One region of the Arthrobacter sp. CAN_C5 genome, then DNA from elsewhere that is predicted to be linked to it. Evidence: riboswitches for the same ligand, from Rfam matches in the RefSeq annotation. Region 1 holds a riboswitch; each other region holds the start of a gene.
The links. Region 1 has a riboswitch for cyclic di-AMP ahead of H4V95_RS07495 (C40 family peptidase). Riboswitches for the same ligand answer to the same signal wherever they lie in the genome.
Positions count from the first base shown of each region.

Region 2: it holds a riboswitch for cyclic di-AMP, as region 1 does, so the genes downstream of both, H4V95_RS16180 (NlpC/P60 family protein) here and H4V95_RS07495 (C40 family peptidase) in region 1, are expected to answer to the same signal.
Region 3: it holds a riboswitch for cyclic di-AMP, as region 1 does, so the genes downstream of both, H4V95_RS09930 (LysM peptidoglycan-binding domain-containing protein) here and H4V95_RS07495 (C40 family peptidase) in region 1, are expected to answer to the same signal.

Region 1 is NZ_JAGGMZ010000001.1:1,588,630-1,595,823, reverse strand. Features, by position in the region: gene H4V95_RS07505 (alpha/beta fold hydrolase) at 1-1,239, shown strand, start outside; gene H4V95_RS07500 (NAD-dependent epimerase/dehydratase family protein) at 1,236-2,207, shown strand; gene H4V95_RS07495 (C40 family peptidase) at 2,474-3,343, opposite strand; cyclic di-AMP (ydaO/yuaA leader) riboswitch at 3,347-3,523, opposite strand; gene mutM (bifunctional DNA-formamidopyrimidine glycosylase/DNA-(apurinic or apyrimidinic site) lyase) at 3,814-4,833, opposite strand; gene rnc (ribonuclease III) at 4,843-5,679, opposite strand; gene rpmF (50S ribosomal protein L32) at 5,743-5,946, opposite strand; gene H4V95_RS07475 (DUF177 domain-containing protein) at 5,949-6,515, opposite strand; gene H4V95_RS07470 (YdcF family protein) at 6,785-7,194, shown strand, end outside.
Region 2 is NZ_JAGGMZ010000001.1:3,456,532-3,463,725, forward strand. Features, by position in the region: gene H4V95_RS16155 (FdhF/YdeP family oxidoreductase) at 1-1,035, shown strand, start outside; gene H4V95_RS16160 (molybdopterin molybdotransferase MoeA) at 1,144-2,454, opposite strand; gene H4V95_RS16165 (DUF6457 domain-containing protein) at 2,451-2,744, opposite strand; gene H4V95_RS16170 (molybdenum cofactor guanylyltransferase) at 2,760-3,413, opposite strand; gene H4V95_RS16175 (HNH endonuclease) at 3,410-3,910, opposite strand; gene H4V95_RS16180 (NlpC/P60 family protein) at 4,139-5,068, opposite strand; cyclic di-AMP (ydaO/yuaA leader) riboswitch at 5,074-5,253, opposite strand; gene H4V95_RS16185 (metal-dependent transcriptional regulator) at 5,504-6,211, opposite strand; gene serC (phosphoserine transaminase) at 6,460-7,194, shown strand, end outside.
Region 3 is NZ_JAGGMZ010000001.1:2,112,619-2,119,812, forward strand. Features, by position in the region: gene H4V95_RS09910 (isopenicillin N synthase family oxygenase) at 1-723, opposite strand, end outside; gene H4V95_RS09915 (universal stress protein) at 1,030-1,461, opposite strand; gene H4V95_RS09920 (hypothetical protein) at 1,749-2,120, opposite strand; gene H4V95_RS09925 (hypothetical protein) at 2,319-3,413, shown strand; gene H4V95_RS09930 (LysM peptidoglycan-binding domain-containing protein) at 3,548-4,456, opposite strand; cyclic di-AMP (ydaO/yuaA leader) riboswitch at 4,459-4,706, opposite strand; gene H4V95_RS09935 (F510_1955 family glycosylhydrolase) at 5,276-6,196, opposite strand; gene H4V95_RS09940 (DUF305 domain-containing protein) at 6,263-6,904, opposite strand; gene H4V95_RS09945 (hypothetical protein) at 7,022-7,194, opposite strand, start outside.

The DNA of each region.
Region 1 (7,194 bases):
CCTGCAACCGGTGACACTGGAACCGGTGACACCGGATCAGCTCACGTGCTCGATCCTGATGTACTCGATCCCGATGCCGACGCCGCTATCCTGTTCACCTCCGGTTCCACCGGCCCCGCCAAGGGAGTCGTGTACACCCACCGCCGGCTCGCAGCGATGCGGGACACTGTCTCCGAGACCTTCGGCATTCGCCCCGGCGACGGCCTGGTGGCGGGTTTCGCACCGTTCGCCCTGCTGGGCCCGGCCCTCGGCACGACGTCGATCACCCCCGACATGGACGTCACCAGACCCAGGACCCTTTCAGCGTCGGCCCTCGCCGACGCCGTTGCGGCCATCGACGCGACCACCGTGTTCGCGTCCCCCGCAGCGCTCCGGAACATCCTGGCCACCCAGGAAGAACTGACCGATGCCGGCAGACAAGCCCTGGCAGGGGTTTTGCTGCTCCTTTCGGCTGGCGCCCCCGTGCCGTCGCGGCTGCTGTCCGAGCTGCTGGGCATTCTTCCTGCGGCGTCTCTCCACACGCCCTACGGGATGACCGAAGCGTTGCCCGTCACCGACGTCGACCTCGGGTTGATCCTTTCGGCCGAAGCCGACGCTGCTGCCGGGAACGTGGTGGGCGCTGGGAACGGCGTCTGCGTGGGCCGGGCCGTCGCGGGAGCACGGATCGCCGTCAGTGAACTCAGCCAGGCGGGGACCGCCGACGGCGAACCCACCACCGAGGCTGGGGTGACCGGGGAAATCCTCATCGATGCTCCCCATGTGAAGGACCGCTACCACCGACTGTGGCTCACCCAGAGCGAGAGCTCGCGGACCGGTGGCTGGCACCGCACCGGGGATATCGGACATTTCGACGGCGACGGGCGGCTCTGGGTCGAGGGACGGCTTCCCCACCTGATCACCCCGGCCGCTGGTGTTCTTACCCCGGTAGGGGTGGAGCAGGCTCTTGAGGCGGTGGACGTCGTCGGGCTCGCAGCGGTAGTTGGCGTGGGACCGGCTGGCACCCAGGCGGTGGTCGCGGTGGTCGAGACCATCCCGGCGACGGCAAAACCGGGGCTAGCACCCGCATCGCTGGCGTCCGAGGCACGCAGTGCCGCCCGCGCCGCTGGCGCTGAGCTGTCCGCCGTGCTGGTGGTTCCCGCGCTGCCCACGGACATCCGGCACAACGCCAAGATTGACCGGACTGCCGTGGCACGGTGGGCAGCCGGGGTGCTGGCCGGCGGAAAGATCGGCAAACTGTGAGGGTCCTGGTCACCGGTGCCAGCGGGATGCTGGGCCGGGTGACTGCCGAGGTTCTGCGGGACCAGGGCCACGAGGTGCGCACGTTTCAGCGGCGTCCAGCCGGGCTGAGCGGCATCGAGGACAGCCTGGGATCAATCACCGATCCGGCTGCCGTCCAGCGGGCGGTGCTGGGCATGGATGCTGTGGTGCATCTGGCGGCCAAGGTCTCGTTCGCCGGAGCGGCAGCTGACTTCGAAGCAGTCAATGTGGAGGGCACCCGGTGCCTGCTGGCTGCGGCGCGCACCGCCGGGGTGCTGGATTTCGTGTTCATCTCCTCCCCCTCGGTGGCGCACGTGGGTACGTCGATCGTGGGGCAGGCTGCCACTGACGCCACGCCCGAGAAGGTGTTGGGTCACTACGCCCAGACAAAGGCCCGCGCCGAAATCATCGCGTTGCAGGCCAACAGCGACAGCTTCCGCGTTGCGGCAGTCAGGCCACACATTGTGTGGGGTCCAGGCGACACCCAACTGGTGGAGCGGGTGTTGCAGCGGGCGCGAGCTGGGCGTCTCCCCGTCCTGGACGCTGGCACCGCACTGGTTGACACCACCTACGTGGATAACGCCGCCGAGGCGATCGCCGCTGCCCTCGGCCGGATGGACCGGGTAGCGGGGTTGGCGGTCGTGGTTACCAACGGAGAGCCCCGGCCCATCGGCGAACTGATCGCGGGCATCTGCCGGGCGGGTGGGGTTCGCCCGCCGCGGTGGAGCGTTCCCGGAAGGGTGGCACGTGGTGCGGGGTCGCTGGTTGAGTTCGTGTGGCAGCGCAGCGGGGCCGATGCGGAACCACCGATGACCCGGTTCCTGGCGGAGCAACTCTCCACCGCCCACTGGTTCGATCAGCGGCGTACCCGCGACCTGCTGGGCTGGAAGCCCGGCGTGTCACTCGATGAGGGCCTGGCCAGGCTCTCGGAGCACTACCGGCAGCTGTAGCCAGGAGTCCTCTCCACACCGAATATCCTCTGCCCGCTGAATAGTGGGCCATAGGCACCGGGACCAGACGTCGGTGAATATACGAGTCTGTGAAAATTCACAGTCAGTGAAAACGCTCATACGGGCGCAAAGAAAAGCGGACACAAGAATGCGCCACCGGAATTCTCCGATGGCGCATTCGTTGGTTGTGCCCGATCTCCTCAGGTTGTCTGCGGGGACGGCTTCCAGCCTGACGGCATTCCGCCTACGAGCCCCCCGTCAGACACTTAGGGAGTGTAGTACCCAACGACAGGCATTGCGTCGACCGCGTGGACCAGGGTGCCCTGGCTAGGGTTCAGCGCGCTGACCATCTGGCCGTCACCAATGTAGATGCCGACGTGTCCGCCGCCGTTCTGGATGACGAGGTCACCTGGCTGCGGGTTGCTGGTGCGGGCTGAGGCAGCCATCTGTGCCTGGCTGGTGCGGGGAAGGTCGATGCCGTGCTGGGCGAAGACCCACTGCGTGAAGCCTGAGCAGTCCCAGGCGCCCGGGGTGGTGCCACCGTAGACGTAGCCCGAGCCGACCATCGACAGCGCGGTGCCAACGATGCCCGAGCTGGATGCCTGTCCACCGGTGGAGGCTGCTGCCATCGGGGTGATGGCTTCAGAGGCGGTGGTGATGCCCAGGGTGCTGGTCTCGGCTGGAGCGGCCGGAGCCGGCGCGGCAACGGTCACCGCGGCGGCTGGTGCCGCAGCGGGTGCTGGTGCTGCTACCTGGGTGGCCTGGGTGGCGCCGCCCGAAAGGGAAATAACGTCACCCGGGAAGATGACCGAGTCGTAGCTGAGGCCGTTCAGGGCGAACAGCGACTCAAGGCTGACACCCTGGGCTGCAGCGATGTTTCCGAGGGTGTCCCCGGCCTGAACGGTGTAGGTTGCTGATCCAGCGCTCTGGACGGCTGGCGCCGAGGCGGCTGGCTGGACGGTGATTTCACCGGCTGCGTTGGCCGGGAGTCCGGCACTGAGCATGAGACCCGATGCGGCGACAAGCACAGCGGCTGGACGGCCGACGGCGCCAGCGTGTGAGCTGACCGCTTTGGAAACGGTCTTGAGCGCGCTCGGTGGGGTTGCGCGGTGACGCGCGATGTGGTTCTTGGACATGATCTTGCCTCTCCCGATGCCTACGAAGTTAGCTGTCGGATTCGGATGGGAGCCACCCGGACTCGAAATCGAGTCTTCACCCCAAGGCCGTCGATCGACGGCCACTATTGGTTCCTCCGCTTCTGCCGGATGTGTGCGGACGGACCTCACGACATCGGCAGAATTGGGCAATCTGTCGGGAGGACGCTGAGTTGAACGGAACCCTGCGCGCTGACCACTGTACCTAGGGTCGTCCAGTTTTGTCACATTTGTATCACGGCGGCGCTGTGATGGGTAGCGATTCGGTAACTCGCGTCGGGGTGATGAACCATGCTCGGGCGCTGGGAAGGTTTCCATTGCATGATGGTCCCGCACGGTCGACGCCCGCGGCGGCTTCTCCCCCGGTATGTGGGCAAGGCCCCGGTGTGGAGAACTAGTCGGCGCCCGCGGCGTTACACAAAAACCGTAATACTGCCTGGCCGGAGAAGCTCTTACCAGCGCCCGTTGCGGGGCTTTGGTTGGCAGCGGGGGCAGCTGAACGAGGACCGGTTCATGAACATTTCACGGCGAATCAGGGAGCTACCGTGGAATCCCGGGTCGGCGGCACAGCGGGTACACGGTTCGCCCTCCCTGCCGTAGGCGTTGAGGGAACGCGCGAAATACCCTGAGGTCCCGTTGACGTTGACGTACAGGGAGTCGAAGCTGGTGCCGCCGGCGTCCAGTGCGCGCAGCATGACGTCGCGGCAGGCATCGATCAGTCGGAGCGCATCGCCCCGTCGCATCGTTTCGGTGGGTCGTGCATAGTGCACGCGGGCAGCCCAGAGCGCCTCATCGGCGTAGATATTGCCGATACCGGAGACCAGTGACTGATCGAGGAGTGCCCGCTTGATGCCCGTCCTGCGCCGGCGCAACTTCGCATAGAAGTCGGCAAAGGAGAACGCCGGGTCCAGCGGGTCTCGTGCAATGTGGGCCGCCTCGACGGGGATTAGTGGCAGCGGGCTTTCGCCGAGGCCTCCGGCGTGACCGTCGGCGGTGGGAATCATCGACGTCACGAAGAGGCCACCGAAGATGCGTTGGTCGACGAACCGGAGTTCCCTCGGGAGCGGTCCGGCGTCGGCAGTGGATACGGCGGACAGTGTGAGCCGGACCCGGAGATGCTTTTCCTCGGGTGCTTCGGCGTCCTGGACGAGCAGTTGCCCGCTCATCCCCAGATGCGCCATCAGTGCAACAGGCGGTCCTGCAGTGTCTGTGTCGGATTTCGCTGCGGCGTCTGAACTAGCTGCAGTGTCTGACGGCTTTGCGGTAGCTGCCAGCGGGAGCCAGAGGAACTTGCCCCGGCGGACTACGTCCAGGACCCGGGCGCCCACCAGATTGCCGGTGAAGTCCTCGCCGCCGAGGGCGTGGCGGCGGATCGACCGCGGGTCGAGGATGTCGACGTCGTCAATGGTGCGTCCCAGGACCCAGCGCGCGAGGCCACGGCGCACCACCTCGACCTCGGGAAGCTCTGGCATGGGGTGCGCTTACGCCGATGCGGCGGATGCGGCGGATGCCGGATCGGACAGGCTGATGACAGGGTCGGGAACGGTGTCAGCGCCGTCAGGGTGAATCCCGTCGTGATCGACGGTGGCCACATCAACCGGGACCACTACCGTCTGGGCCGCTGTTTTGGGTTCAGCGGCGATAACCCGGAGCATCTTCCAGGAGGCTGCAGCAGCCTCCTGTTCGGCTTCCTTCTTGGAAGGACCCGATCCGGAGCCATAGGGCTTGCCTCCGACCGTGAGGAGTGCTTCGAAGGTGCGGGCGTGGTCGGGGCCGAATCCGGTGACCTTGTAGTCGATGGTGCCCAGGCGGCGCGCAGCGGCGATCTCCTGGATATTGGTCTTCCAGTCGGTGCCGGCGCCCATGGCGGCAGCGCTTCCCAACAGGGGACCCACCAGGCGCATCACCATGGCCCGGGCTATTTCGATCCCGTTGCTGAGGTAGGTCGCGCCAATGACGGCTTCCATCGTGTCAGCGAGAATCGATGCCTTGTTCCGCCCGTTGGTCAGCTTCTCGCCCTGGCCCAGCAGGACATGCTGGCCCAGCTCCAGGTCGCGGGCAATCCCGGCCAGGGCACGGGTGCTGACGACCGCGGAGCGCCGTTTGGCGAGGTCACCCTCCGACAGCTCGGGGTTGTCCCGGTACAGCGCGTCGGTGACCGCCAGCCCCAACACCGAATCACCAAGGAATTCGAGGCGTTCGTTGGTGGGGATACCGCCATGCTCATAGGCGAAGGAGCGGTGCGTCAGGGCAAGACGAAGCGTCCCGGCGTCAATTGAGACACCGAGACGCTTCAAAAGGTCTTCAGTATTAGCCACGTCTACTTACGCACTCGCATAAGAACGCTGCAGGCACCGGCGATGCCGGGCACACAGCGGTCGTTAGACGTCGGCTACCTTGCGTCCCTTGTACTCAAGGAACAGTGCAGTGCCGGCGGAGTCGGTGACTACCTTGGCCTGGTGAGCCAGGCTGTAGGTAACGCGGCCGTTCTCCACGGTCTTCACCAGTTTGGGGGCAGTTGCCTTCCACTGGGACCGACGTGCACGGGTATTCGAGCGGGACATTTTCCGCTTAGGAACAGCCACGACTAACTCTCTTCTCTCTCGACAGACTCTGTACTTGCTGCCACGTCGCTTGACGCTGCAGTGCTGGTCAGCCCGGTAAGGGCCGCCCAGCGGGGATCCAAAATTTCGTGCTGATGATCGGGGTCATCCGCGAGGCGGGCTCCACATTCAGAGCACAGACCCTCACAGTCCTCCCGGCACACCGGCTGGAACGGCAGTGACGTTACCACTGCGTCCCGAAGCACCGGCTCAAGATCAATTGAATCCCGATCAACCCGGTGCTCTTCAACAGGTTCTTCTCCCTCGGACAACTCGACGTCGTCGTAGTAGAAAAGCTCCTGCACATCGACGCTGCTGCTGTACTTGATGGGATCCAGGCACCGGCCACATTCGCCCACGATCTCGACGTCTGCGGTACCTGATACCAGAATTCCCTCGTGCACAGCCTCCAGTCTCAGATCCAGTTCCACGGGGGAACCTTCCTGAACACCGATGAGAACCACACCGAAATCCTTTGGTGCGGGTACATGTTCTTCGATTGTTCGCATGCTGCCCGGGCTGCGCCCGAGGTCCTTGACGTTGAAAATCAAAGGCGAACTGAGATCGCTCTTAATGGGAACTCCTGTAGAACATATGACCGACGTATCATCTTAGCCTGATTAGCCCGCCCGGCTCAAACCAGAGCCGGAGGGTTCGGCAAGCAACAGCCGCCGACGACGGCGGCTAGTGCCGCTCACGCCCCACCTCACCACGGATTATGGGCAGAGCCAAACGCGCCACGCGGGTGTGGTCCGGTCTGTGCGGACGCTTTGCGGGCGGTTACGGCCCCAGCTGGTGGCCTGCCCGTAAGGTTGACCCGGTGAGAATCCCCCCGACCCGAGTGCTGTGGCGATGGCTGCAACGGTCGACGGCGGCCCTGGTGGCGTTGACCTGCATCTGGCTGCTCGCCTGCTATTCCCTGTTCATCAACCCACCGGTGTTCGGCCCGGACTATGTGGCTGGAGTCAACGCCGATGCGGTGGTGGTCCTGGGGGGCGACAGCTCGGAGCGGCTCCCCCTCGCTGAGGAGTTGGTGGCGGCAGGGCACGCACCGATCCTTGCCATCTCCCGGACAGACACCCCCGGGAACGTCGACGCCGACCGGCTCTGCAAGAGACCGGCACACGCTTCGCGGGTGTGTTTTGAACCCTCCCCCCTCACCACCCGGGGAGAAGCACGCGCAGTCGCCCGACTCGCAGCCGACCGGGACTGGGACGCTGTCCTGGTGGT
Region 2 (7,194 bases), 1.9 Mb from region 1:
ATGCCTGACGGCTTCCACGACGCCCTCGATTCCCACTTCAGCTTCGCCTCCCCCCGGAAGCACGGCTTCGACACCGTCGCAGCCATCCGGGCCATGCGCGACGGCGGCGCGAAGGTCTTCATGGCGATGGGCGGCAACTTTGTGCGCGCTACCCCGGACTCCGACGTCACCGACAAGGCGTTGCGCAGCACCCGACTCACGGTGCAGGTGTCCACCAAGATGAACCGCTCGCACCTGATCACCGGTCGCCGTGCCCTGATCCTGCCGGCCCTGGGCCGGACGGACAAGGACACCCAGGCCAGCGGCGACCAGCGGGTCACTGTCGAGGATTCCATGAGCGCCGTGCACGCCTCCCGTGGACGGCTTCGGCCCCCGGGACCGGATGTGCGATCGGAGATCGCGATCGTGTGCGAGCTCAGTGACCGGCTATTCGCCCGGCCGCAAAGCCCGTTCCGCGACAACGCCCCCCAGATCGACTGGGTAGCGGCGCAGGCCGACTACTCGGTGGTCCGCAACCACATTGAGGCTGTCATTCCGGGCTTCGAGAACTACAACACCCGGATTGACACCGGTGGGTTTGTGCTCCCAAACGGCCCCCGCGATGGCCGGAAGTTCACCACTCCCTCCGGTAAGGCGGTCTTCACGGGAAACGCGCTCGAGTACCCGAAGATCCCCGAGGGACGGTTGCTGCTGCAGACCCTGCGGTCGCACGACCAGTACAACACCACCATCTATGGCAAGGACGACCGCTACCGCGGTATCCATGGCGGACGACGCGTGGTGATGGTTCATGCGGATGATCTGGCGGCTGCAGGCATTGCCGACGGCGAGATCGTGAACCTGGTGTCGCAGTTCTCCGACGGGGTGGAGCGCCGGGCGGAAAACTTCCGTGCGGTCACCTATCAGACGCCCCGGGGTTGCGCCGCCGCGTACTACCCGGAGACCAATGTCCTAGTGCCACTGGATTCCACTGCCGATGTCAGTGGAACGCCGACATCCAAATCTGTGATCATCAGACTGGAAAAAATCGCGTAACCCGTTCACCCCGTAAACACCAGACGCCCCCGTTCCGAGGAACGGGGGCGTCTGGTGTTTACGGCGTGTTTCGCTACCGAAGCAGGAGTAGGACCTGGCAGAGGTACGTCAGCTGATCCAGGGCAGGCGCAGCGCTTTGAGGCGGTCCCCGGCGACGCAGCCCTCGGCTGGCACCACCATCACCCCGCCGGCCGAGGCCAGCCCACGGAGCATCCCCGAGCGCTGATGCGTTGCGGCGACGGCCCGACCATCCTGCAGTTTGTAGGGCACGAGCCGGCTGCGGCCGGGGAGCTCGTCGAAGTCCTCCCCCACGGTGGTCTCCTCGGTCTCGGGGAACGGTGCGCCCCGCAGCCCGGCGAGGAGGGGACCAACCACGGTGAACATGGCCATCATGGCCGCCAGCGGGTTGCCGGGAAGACCCACCAGGAACCGACCATCCTGCAGCCGCGCCAGCAGGGTCGGGTGACCAGGGCGCATCGCGATGCCATCAATGATGAACTCCGCCTCAAGGGTCTCCAGTGCGCGCCGGATGTGGTCGGCCGAGGAACTGCCGGTCCCACCGGTGGTGATCAGCACATCGCCGGAGGCCCGGGCGAGGGAGAGCTCGTCGAGGGCCTCAGCGCTGATGGCGGCGACGACGTCGTCGAGATCGTCCTTGGCCCGGCCGGAGGTGTCCACGTGTCCACCCATCAGCTGCACCAGCCCAGGCAGTTGCGGGCCGAAGGTGTCGCGCACCTGTCCCGGTTCGGGGAGGCCCGCTTCGATCACCTCATCGCCGGTGAGGAGGAGGGAGACGCGGGGGGCACGCAGCACGGGAAGGTTATCGTACCCACAGACTGCTGCCAGGGCGATCTGGGCGGGGTTGAGCGTCACATTCGCCGGAATGGTCACGCTGCCCTCGGGCGCTTCCTCACCTGCCGGGCGGATGTGCTCCTGGGGTCGGGGCTCGTCGGGCCGGGCGGAATCATTGCGGTCCAGAACGTCCCCGCGCACCATCCCGTGCTCGGTGCGAAGGATTCCGGTCGCGCCGTCGGGAACCACACCGCCCGTGAGGATGAAGGTCGCTTCTCCGGGCGCCAAGGGACCTGCCCCGGAGTCCCGGTGCGGGGCGGGGCGCTGCCACGGGTGTTCTTCCTTGGGTGCGTGACTGACCAGTTGCCAGGGTGGGGCACCGTTGACCGCCCAGCCGTCCATCGCTGAGGAGGCGTAGTGCGGGATGGCCTGCAGCGCGGTGACCGGTTCAGCCAGTGTCTGGCCGAGCGCCTCGGACAGGGGAACCGTCTGGTGTGCCAGCGGACTGCCGGCGTGGAAAGCGGCCCGTCGTGCCTGCTCCCAGTCGAGGTTATGGCCACCCGGCGCCGCAACCAGGGGGGTCTCGGCCTGGTTCGCAGCGGTTTCCGTCGTCGGTGATTCGCTCACGGGGCGTCCGTCGCTGCAGGGCTTGCCTCTTGGGGCGGGCATTGACGCCGGGCCGCCTCGATGGCCGACTCCATGGCCACCGCCTCGGTGGCCTGCTGGCTGGCCACCGCGAGGCCGGCCGCGTAGCCAGCGATGAAGGTGGTCAGGGGTGCTGCGGGGCGCACGATCGAATGGGCTGCATCCCCGGCGAGGGAGAGAATGGCATCGATGTCGATGGTTGTCCCCTCCAGTTCGAAGGCCTCGATAAGTTGGGCGCTCCACTCCTGGAGGATCTGATCCTGCTTTTTCATCGCTGCTCCTGCGGTCTAGGTCGGTGTGGCTGAGACACCGAGGGTTTGGGCGTCGGCCCAGGTGTCGACGTCGGCGGTGCTTCCCGGCGGAACGTCGATTGCTCTCCATTGCACCCTAGCAAGGAGTGCCTTCATCGATAGATTCTGGGCGCCGCCGCTCCGGTGGACCGCCGCCACCGCGTCACGGAGGGAATCCATTCGGTACAGCGCGGCCAGCGGCTGGTCCCGCCCGCCGTCGCGGGCCATGTACGAAGAATCGGCGTCGCCGGCCGCGGCCGCCAGCAGGGCAGGAATGGCCTGGTCGACCCGGGGCATGTCGCAGGCCATGACCAGAAGCCACGGTGCGTCGTCGTCACCCAAATGGTCGACGGCGGCAGCCAGTGCGGCGGCGGGCCCACCAAAGGGCGGCGACTCTCGGACAAACTCACGGAGCAGCTGTCCGTCGGCGGGCGTTGTGGTTGCGCCGTCCGAGCCAAGTCCACCGGCCAGCGAATGTTCCTCGGGTCCCACTACCACCACCCGGCGCGCGTCTGCTACGGCGAGACAGGTGAGGTCGAGCAAGCTCCGCCCATCGCGTTCCAGGCGGGCCTTCGGTGTGCCTCCCAGGCGGGACGAGCGCCCCCCAGACAGCACAACGGCGTTGAAGACAACGGGTGACTGAGCACTCAAGCGGCGGTCTCCGAGCGGAGGAAAGCGCTCCACTGTGGGGCAGGCTTCTCAATCTCGCGAAGCTGCCAGGGGTTCCCGCGGGGCGGCTGCGGGGTCATCCGGAGCTGCCAGCCGAGCGAGGCGAGGGTTTTGTCGCCCTTGTCGTTGTTGCACCGCAGACAGCAGGCCACCAGGTTCTCCCAGCTCGAGTCCCCGCCGCGGGACCGGGGGAAGACGTGGTCGATGGTGGCGGCGGCTTTGCCGCAATAGGCGCACAGGTGGTTGTCACGCCGCAGGACACCCCGCCGGGTAGCAACAAGGGTGTGCCGGTAGGGAATTTTCACGTACCGGTTCAGCAGGATGACCGAGGGCCGACCGAGGATTTCGTTGGGTCCGATCACCGGTTCCTCCCCCTCCGCGACGATACTTGCCTTGCCCGCGAGCACAAGGACCAGCGCCCGGCGGAAGGTCACTACCGCCAGTGGCTCATATCCAGCATTCAGAACGAGAGTGCGCATGCACATTCCTCTTTGCCGAGAATTGCCCGCGTCCCTGTGGTCCGGGGAAACAGGACTACAACTGACTTATTTTATGTAAGGGTAGTTCGGCTGGCACCCGGTTTGCCAATTCTCACCGCTGGTGGCCGCCCGTGTCGTGCGTGTCGTACCTCTGGAGTGACGGCCCCAGACGCAGAAAGGACCCGGGGATCGAAATCCTCCGGGTCCTTTCTGGTGGTTCGTGGTGGGTTAGCCGCCGACGCGGATGTAGACCGGGCCGGAACCGAGATCGGCGGGGGCGACTACCGTCTGGTTGCCGTTGAATCCACCGTGGACGGCCTTGCCGCCGCCGATGTAGACGGCGATGTGGGCAACGCCGGCGCCACCGTCTGCGTAGTAGATGAGGTCGCCGGGGATGGCCTCGCCGCCGCTGACCGTGCGGCCCAGGGAAAGGTATCCGGCTGGCCAGCCGTGGAAGTTGATGCCTGCGGCTGCAAGGGCGTTGCTCACAAGGCGGGTGCAGTCCTGGGTGACACCGAGCTGGCCCTGGGCTGCGGCAGCAATGGTGGCGGCCACGCCTGAGGATACGGCGGGGGTCTTCTTGGCGGCTGGAGCCTTGGGAGCCGGTGCGGCTGGGGCTGGGGCTGGGGCTGCTGGAGCGACTGCGACTGCGGCTGCCGGAGCTGCCGGAACGACTGCGGCAGGGGCTGCCGGCGCGACTGGTTCTGCTGCGACCGCTGGGGCTACAGTTACCGGCTCGGAGACAGTGGGCTCCGCGGCGACGGGCTCTGCTGCCGGTGCCTCGACGGGGGCTTCCTCGATCTCGGCAACCGTTTCGGACTGAACCTTGACTGCCGGGGCTTCGACTACCTCGGGGGCGGCCACAGCTTTAACCGGTGTGCGGTTGAAGGCGATCTTGGCGTCTGCCGGAGCTTCGACAACTGCCGGTGCCGCCTGGATTTCCAGAGTGGAGGCGATGGTGGCGCGCTCGTTAGCCTGAGGGGAGAGATCAGCGGCGTTGGCTGATACTCCGCCGGTCAGTACCAGACCGGTTGCGGCAGCGAGGACTGCGGCCTGACGACCTACCGAACCAGCGTTGGAGGACACGGCATCTGAGATGGCGGTCAAGGGGTTGGTGCGGACGGCACGGTGGCGGCCCAGAGCAGAGTTGTATGACACGTTCGATTGCCTCTCCCAATTGCCTGCGAGGTGAGCTGTCGGATTCGGATGGGAGTCACCCGGCCGCGCGGTTCCTTTTCGGAATGGCACGACTTAACCCCAGGATTTCTTGCGAAACCCACTAATGTGGTTCCCCCGCCTCTGCCATGCGAATTGTGCGAACGGATCTCGGGCAGTGGCAGAGCTAGGCGATCTGCTCGAGAGTGACCAACCTAGAAGAATTGGGCACGAGATCGACGGTACATCAGATCAGACCTAATGTCACATTCCGGTCACGGAATGGTATGGAGATGGTTACGGCCATCACATCGGTCCTTCACAGCTACTGGCTTCGAGATGATTAGGTGCACGCGAAAGATACTCGTTTGTTACCCCAAAGGTGGGCAACTTGTCCGGACCATTCACGGTTCAGTGCCACGCGGCTGCCGCTCGGCGCTAGCCGGCGGCTGGGGAGACTGACACGAACACGTGGGCTGCCACCTCGGGTGGGAGCTCCAGCGCACCCTCGATGCCGTCCACGCGGACCGAGACGTAGTCCCCGACGGACTGCACAGAGATGGCAGTTCCGGGACGCAATCCACCCTCGTCCAGTTGGGAAAGCAGCTCCGGGTCCACCTGGATGGGTTCCGCAAGCCGGACCAGGGTAATCACAGATCCGGCCGGGGAAGTGCCGATCACCGATGAAAGGCTGCGCACCCCCACGGAGAACCCTTCGGCGGGCGGGCCGCCCAACGCTTCCAGCCCGGGGATGGGGTTGCCGTAGGGGGACTCGGTCGGCTTGCCGAGCAGCTCGTAGAGGCGTTGCTCAACCCGTTCGCTCATGACGTGCTCCCAGCGGCAGGCTTCCTCGTGGACGTAGGCCCAGTCGAGGCCGATCACATCCGACAGCAGCCGTTCAGCAAGGCGGTGCTTCCGCATTACACCGATCGCGCGGCGCCGTCCCAGGTCAGTGAATTCGAGGTGACGGTCGCCGGACACCACCACCAGTCCGTCGCGCTCCATCCGTCCGATGGTCTGCGAGACGGTGGGGCCTGAATGGCGGAGGCGTTCAGCGATCCGGGCGCGGAGGGCAACAATGTTCTCCTCCTCCAGTTCCAGGATGGTCCGCAGATACATCTCAGTGGTATCGATGAGGTCCGTCATGCGGTTCAGCTCCTAGGCACTGGTGCGGGATGGAACAGCGGGCGGCTTTCGCGGTGCAAGCGCGGCGCCTGATGCCAGCGCCGAACACAAGTTCTACGCCTCCCAAGGTTAACCCATTTCCTGCTGGCCACGGCAATTGGCTGCCCTACGAGGGGCGCGGCGTAGGGCTGTTCATAATTGCGGGGGCTAGGCCGCCGTGCGGCAGAATGTATCCCGACGACGTCCCGCGCCAACCGCTTGGAGAGACCATGAGCATTTCCCCGGACCAAAAGATCCCCGCGGGGCTCCTCCCCGCCGACGGGCGCTTTGGTGCTGGCCCGTCGAAGGTTCGCGACGCCCAGTTGGAGGCGTTGACGCAGGCTGGCCGAACGCTGCTGGGAACCTCCCACCGTCAGGCACCGGTGCGGAACCTTGTCGGTTCCGTCCGCGAGGGCCTCAGCCAGTTGTTTTCTGCGCCGGCCGGCTATGAAGTGGTCCTGGGCGTCGGCGGGTCGACCGCTTTCTGGGACGTAGCGTCCTTCGGGCTGGTGCAGGACAAGGCCCAGCATCTGTCGTTCGGGGAATTCGGTTCCAAGTTCGCGTCCGCGACCAACCGGGCGCCCTTCCTGCAGGCGTCCTCGGTCATCACCTCCCCTCCCGGGACGCGCCCCACCCCCGAGGCTGAGGGGGGCGTCGACGTCTACGCCTGGCCGCAGAACGAAACCTCCACCGGCGTTGCCGCGCCGGTCCACCGGGTGGACGGCGCCGCACCCGACGCGCTGGTCCTCATTGACGCCACCTCGGCGGCCGGTGGCCTCGATGTCGACGTCAGCGCCTCCGATGTCTACTACTTTGCCCCGCAGAAAAACTTCGCGTCCGACGGCGGACTCTGGCTGGGCCTGTTTTCCCCCGCCGCGCTGGAACGCGCTGAGCGAATCGCCGCCACGGACCGTTGGATTCCCGACTTCCTGAGCCTCAAGACCGCCATCGACAATTCGCTGCTG
Region 3 (7,194 bases), 520 kb from region 1:
TTCGCCAATGTTGACGACGAAGGTCCCGGGAACCTCAGGCACGTCGATCCACTTGCCCTGGTGTTCGACCTGGAGTCCGCCCTTTCCGGGTTCAACGAGGAGGAGTGTCAGCACGCCGCCGTCGCGGTGTGACCCGACGCCCTGCTTGGGCTTGTCTCCGGTTTCCCGCGGATAGCGCACAATTTTGAGCATCGGAAAGGCCCTGGCGCCAAACGCTTCGTCAAAGCTATTCGACGGTGCGCCCAGGGACACCGCTATCGCCCGCAGCAGATCCATGGAAATGGCACTCAGGCGCTGTGTCCACTCAGAAACAATTTCCTGCATCTCGGGCAGGTCAGTTGGCCACAGATTGGGACCTTCCAGGCGCCAATAGTCGGCCACGCCCGGGCCCGGCTTGACGGCGTCGCGGTCCACACCGATGTCGATCTGCTCGCGCCAGTCCACGGCCCGGTCGGTGAGCTCGGCGCCCATCCTGGTATAGCCGCGGAACTGGGGACTGTTGACGTTTTCCAGCTCGAGCTTCTGCTCCTCGGACAAATCGAAGAAGCGACGGGAGACGGCGAGCATCTGATCGGTGAGGTCCTGGGGTATGCCATGACCGCCCAGGTAGAGGAAGCCGACGTCGTGCATCGCGTCGCGCAGATCGTCCCTGAATTGTGCGGCCTCTTCCTGACCCGCGCTCAGTCGTGAGTAGTCCAGGACGGGCAATGATTCGAGTGACAAGGTCGTAAAGTCCTTTGAAGCGAAGTGAGGAAAACAAGATCCGGATGCGCTTAAACGTTACGACTGCAGCCGCTCAGAACGGCGTTCGCGTTGCGAAGTGTGTCATTTTGGGCGTGGATCGGGTGCTTGGCGTTCGGAGAGCAGACCTCTCCAGCCTGGACAGGTCCGTGGTGCGCCGCCATGGGTGCCGTCCACTGGACGCAAACCTATCACTCGGCGTCGGCGTTCCCAGTGGCCTGGCCACTTGTCCTCGTGGCAGGCCACCGGGCAGCCTGGAAGCGCACCACCGCACTTCTTCGGCGAACCCTAGGAAGCAGTCTTGACCACCAGTACGTCGCAGGGAGCGTTGTGCACGACGCTCCACGCGACGCTTCCCAGAACCCGCAACAGTCCGGTCATACCCACGTTGCCAACAACCAGCAACTGGGCACCTATGCGATCGGCTTCCTCGATGAGGACATCCTGCGGTTTGCCCCGGCCCGCGGCCGAACGGACCTTCACCGAGGGGTGCTCTTCGCGCAGTTTCACCGCCACCCGCTCAGCCAACTTCAGAGCCTGCTCGGCGTCGTCCAGTATCCAGGTGTCATTTCCGATCCGGACAACCTCAGTGTTGCCCTTGATGTGCGCGCTGAGCACCACAAGCTCCACTCCCAGGCCCTCGGCAAGGACCGCGGCGCGCGAAGCGGCCATATACGCGGTGTCGCTGCCATCGACCCCAACAACCACATTTCCTGCCATGCTGGTTCCTCCTCAATTATCGATCCGCTTATAGCGGTATCCGGAGCCTACCGAAGTTAGCCGAAAAACCTCACTAGGCTAAGGCAGCCTTTCATTCCCCTGGACCGTGAGTCGAGGCTCTCCAACCCGGGCGGGACCGCTGGCGGGGACAGATTCAATTGGGATCTCTATTACGACGCCGACGCTGAGGCGGTGACCAGCGTGAACGGTGTTGGCCCGGCAGGCAGTGGAGCGACCCTTGCCGCCTACGGTCCCCCGGGCCGAGGGCAGGATGAAACGTATCCCGGTTAGGTGACGGGCACTTCTACATCGACGATGCCGACAAACCGGCTCCCAATTCCTTCGTACTCGCTGCGAACGAGACTCGGCATTGCCTGCGGGATTTCATCGTGGGAGTGGTGGGCACAGGAGACATAGGTGAACGGCGGCCACCATTTCTTCGGCCGGGCAGCTTCCGAGAAACCACAGACCACACAGGTCAGCTGGACCCAGACAGGCCGCTTGCCCGTCCGGTTTTCCCTGGACTGGACGAGCCAGGCTGGGGGATTTTCCACCAGCTCCGACAGTTCGGCGTCGGTCAGCCTGCTGGGGATACCGTGGCGGTGTGCCATCTCCAGCGGAATATCGAGAATCTGAGCTGCTTCACGTCGTGTAACCACCAGTTAAAGATACGGGATGCGGGACCTGGCCGTCCGTCCGGTCTGGTTGCACAGGAATGATTGCGTTGAGGCGGCTCGTGATAGCCGTCCTCACCTGAGGCGAAGCTGGGTATCGGAACGGATGGGATGGCAGCGGCGGGTCGGTGTCCGATGCCGTCGCCCCTTTCTTGCGTCCTAGCTTTCAATTAGGATCCAACGGTGGACACTTCGCTGAAGTACCATCCCTACCACCCGAAAACGCCACCGCTGACCGAGAACGACCCGGTAGTGGAGTGGCTCCTGAAAAGCGATCCTGCGATCCGGTGGCAGGTGTTGCGCGATCTCCTCGACGCCCCGCAGGGTGAGGTAGTAACAGAGCGGGCGCGGGTGGAACACGTGGGGTGGGGCGCTCGGTTGCTCGCCTTGCGGGCACCCGATGGGCAGTGGGCGGACGGCGCATGCTTCCCGAATACCGCGGCGTTCGCCGAAAGCACGGCGCAGGCCCTTGCTGCTGGTGAGCCACCGCCGTCGTTCCCATCACCTGACGTGGAACCGACCGAGACACCAGGTGAACAGCCGGGGCAACCATGGACCTCTACCTACCCGGTGCTGCTCGACCTGTGTCACTTGGGCTTACCTCCGAACAGCGCTGTGATGCGTGAGACAGCCCGGCTGGTCGCGCGCAACTGCCGGTGGGAGTACGACGGATTGCCCTTCTTCGCCGGTGAAGTCGACTGCTGCATCAATGCCGGCACGATACTGATCGGCACCTACCTAGGCGTCAACGTCGGCCCGGTAGTGCAGCGACTCGTGGCCGACCAATTGCCTGATGGTGGCTGGAACTGCTGGGCCGAGTCGCGTTCGGCTCCCGGATCTTTCGCGAGCACTCTTGACGTGGTCGACGCCTTACTGAGGTGGGAGCGAAACACTGGTGGGTCCGACGAGGCCCGCCGGGCCCGTTATGAAGGCGAGGAGTATCTGCTTCGACGCAGCCTGTTCCGGTCCTTGCGCACCGGTGAGGTGGTGAACCCGAGATGGCTTCAGTTTCCCTACCCTCCCCGCTGGCACTATGACCTGCTCAAGGCGACAAGCTACTTCGCCCTGCGTGGCGGACCGGCTGATCCGCGGCTGGCCGAGGCGGTCGAACATGTTCGCGCGAAGCGTCAGCCAGATGGAGGTTGGCTGCTGGATAAGACTCACCCCGGCGCGGTCCACTTTCGATTCGAAGAACCCGATGGCAGCTCGAGTCGGTGGAACACCCTCAGGGCACTGCGGGTTCTGCGCTGGTACGACGCAGCAAACATCTCCGGCTAGCAAGTACGACACCGTGACAAAACAGCGGCATGTCGAGTCGGGGTTGGATGGAACACATAAGTGGCAGGTGCCCTCCGTCCAGGGTACCTGCCACTTATGTTCAGTTCACGGAACGAGTCCGAGAGCTTGAGATGTTAGCCGGTGACTCGCACGAAGTATGAACCGGCGAGATCGGACAGTGGGTGCTCCATCGTCAGGTTGGCACCGTTCATGCCGCTGCTGATGACCTTGCCACCGCCAACGTAGATCGCGATGTGTCCGGCATTGATCACGAGGTCACCCGGTGCTGGCGAGGATACAACCGAGCCGTACTGAGCGAACTGTGAGGGGCCGAGGTCGCCGACGTTCAGGCCGATGGAGCGCAGAGCGCGTTCGACGAGGACGGTGCAGTCCTGGATGGACCCGATCTGCCCATAGGCCGAAGCGACCAGTGCTGCGCCGACTCCGCTGGCTGGAACTGACGGAGCTGCCTTAGCTGCAGACGCAATCGGGGTGATGGGGCTGGAAGCCAAGGTCATCATTGCTGGTTCTGCGGAAACGGGTGCTGCTGCTGGAGCGGGTGCTGCTGCCTGAACGGCTGGTGCTGCTGCCGGAGCGACTGGTGCAGGTGCCGAGTAGAAGGCCTGGCTTGCAGTAGCTGCTGGCACGGCTGCCGCGCTGACGGCTGCCCCACCGGTGAGCTGGATCTGCTGTCCGGGGTAGATGACCGAGGCGTAGGACAGCCCGTTCTGCGCCAGGAGGGTGTCGAGGTTGATACCATTCTGTGCCGCGATTGCGCCCAGGGTGTCCCCGGCAGCAACAGTGTGAACTCCGGAAGCGGCGGGTGCTGAGACTGCGGAGGCGGTCGTTGCTTCGCCCTGCGTGTAGGTTCCTGCGTGGGCGGTCGCTCCGACGGAGAAGACGAGGCTGCCGGTCGCGACGGCGATGATGGCTGGCTTGCCCAGTGCTACGGCATTGGTCTTGGCGGACTGGGTCAGACCTTCAAGAGCGATGGAGTGGGTGGTGGCCGCGCGGTGGCGTGCCGAAATGGACTTACGTGACATGGTGGTTGCCTCTCCCATGCCTGCGGGGTGAGCTGTCGGGTTCGGATGGGAGTCACCCGGCCGTCCACCATCCTTGAGCTTTCTGCCCATCGCAAACGATGCGGCAGATTTTGCACTGGATAGTCAGATCGACTTAACCCCGAGGGTCACCGCGTGCGGTGGCCCGGTGGAAACGTGGTTCCCCCGTCCCTGCCATCTGGATTGTGCGAACGGGTCCCGGTGCAGCGGCAGGGCTCGGCATTCTGCGCGGGATTGTGATCTCGGCGGGGTGCCGGGATCACTCGAATGAGAGTACCCCACGGAGGTATGGATGTCACGTTACGGTTACGGCCCTCTTTAGGGTGGTGCCCTACTCACGGGTAACCGACGGTCGAGGGACCCCATTTCGCCTCTTGGTTTTCCCGGAGAAACTGGACTATCCCATCAATGCTCGGCTCAGATCATGGAGGACGACATGGCCGCCAACGACGGCAGCGGGAGTGTACCGATCCAGATCGAGTTGGTGAGTGGTTCCTCCGATGACTCCGGGGCCTCGCGGATCCCAGGCGCGATCGCAGCCGCAGCAATTGCGCCTGGCGTGGTGGCCGCGATTTTCGCAGCCGATGACGGCGAGAGGCCGGTCTACACCGACCCTGCCGTTTTGCGTGCCGGCGACTCAAATCAAACCTATGAAGGCGTTTCGGCCCCCGTGCCGGGGTCCACTTCTCGGGATCATTCGATACCGTCTGTGCCGTCGGCGACGGTGAATAGCGCTTCCGCCGCAAGGTGCCCGAATGGCCGGATCGCCGCTTCCTGTAGCGATGCGTGCTTCACCACCAACTACTGATGGTTGGATCTGATGTCCGTGAAGGTTTGCCCGTTGTCATTAGAGACCTGGACACTGTTTTCGGTCGCCACCCAGATCCGCAGTGTGGAGTCGTCGAGCATCTGAGTGGCAACCGCTGCTGCCTCGCCGGGAGCTGAACCCTGTTCGACCCAGGTCAGACCAGCGTCAGCGCTGGTATGGATCTGCCCGTCGGGCGTGATTCCGGCGGCTTTCCCTTCAGTAAGTGCCGTGAACATCAGCAACGGTGCCTCCGGCACGGCTGCCCACGTCACGCCGCCGTCGGTGGAGCGTTGCAGGCCTTCCTCGGTGGTAGCGAGCACAACGCTGTCCCGGGGGCTGGCAGCCAGGTTGAACACGGGTATTTGCTCTGCCACGGGCTGCCACAAGGTTCCCTCGGCGCTGGTCTGAAGCTGGCCGTCGAAACCGACTATTCCTCCGTCGGTGACGGCGAGGGCATGGAAGTCGGACTCTCCTTGCCGGGACAGCGGTTCCCAGGTTCGGCCTCGATCGGTGGACCGGATCAGCCCCACCGGGTCGGGCAAATTGGTTCCCGGACCGGGATGACCCGAGGCATATAGGTCGCCGTTCCCTGCCGTGGTGAAGCCCATCAGGTCGATGGTCGGCCCGATCTGGATTGCTGGCGACTCCGAGATGTCGAACAGCCCATCATGGGTGGCCAGCAAGACTTGGTTCGTGTCCGGATTCACACTCATTCCGTGGACGTGACCGGTGGGATAGCCCTGCGCGCTTGTGGCAGAGCCGAAGGATTCGCTGGTGCCGGAGCTCGGTGCCGCTTGCGGTGAGCAGGCCGTGAGGACCAGGAGGCCGGCCGTGAGAACCACGAGCTTGGCGTGTCGTTGCGGGTATGAGAGAAGAAGTTTGGTGCGGGGCACGGTGATGATCTTTCGGGTCAAGGAAGTAAGGGAGAAAGTGGGGAGGGCCAGATGTCTAGCCCTCCCCCTAGTGAACTCGCGGCATGTTTAGAGCTCGGAGAGCAGTTCTTCCATCTCCTGGATTTCGGCCTGCTGGGTTTCCACGATCGTCTCAGCGAGATCGATCGCTTCCGGGTTCTCGCCGTTGTCGATTTCTTCCTGCGCCATGTCGATCGCACCGTTGTGGTGTTCGGTCATAAACTCAAGGAACATCCGGGCAGCGTCGTCGCCTTCGGCTGATTGTAGTTCGGCCATCTGATCCTCGTCCAGCATCCCGTCCATGCCACCCATGGACCCCATGTCATGCCCGTCCATGCCACCTTCGGGCATGACCGGCCGGTCCCAGGCTTCTAGCCAGCTGGTCATGGTTTCTATTTCGGGGCCCTGCGCAGCTTTGATCCTGGTGGAGAGGTCGGTGATCTCAGGGCTGATGCCGTCCTTGGCGAGCATCATGTCGCTCATTTCCACTACCTGCTGGTGGTGGGGAATCATCATCTGGGCGAACATGGCATCGGCGCTGTTGTGTTCGGCGGACACCTCAGCACCGGATTCGGGTGCTGACGGTGATGAGTCCTGGGTGGAAGCGGTTGGTTCGCCCCCCGGGGCGGCGGGTTCGTTGTCGCTTCCGCACCCTGCGAGGGTGATGATGGCTGCGACGCTCAGTGCTGAGAAAGAGAGGTAACGCTTCATGGTGATCTGATCCTTAGTGAATTCATCTGGTGAATAGTCTGTAGTGGGGCCCATGCTGGGCGTGTAGGCCGTCGGGTGCGCGCAATCGCGTTCACTACGACGGCAGGTGCCGGTGTTTTATGTCCGGCTGATACAGAGTTGAATCAGAGAAGGAACAGGGATCGAGAGGGGTCGCAAGCGGATCAATGGCGGACCGCGCAGAAGCACTGACCCGGGAACGAATTGGCCGGAACGTACCAGGAACGCCAGGGCGGCGACGACGATGACCGCCAGGAGACACATCCCCAGGG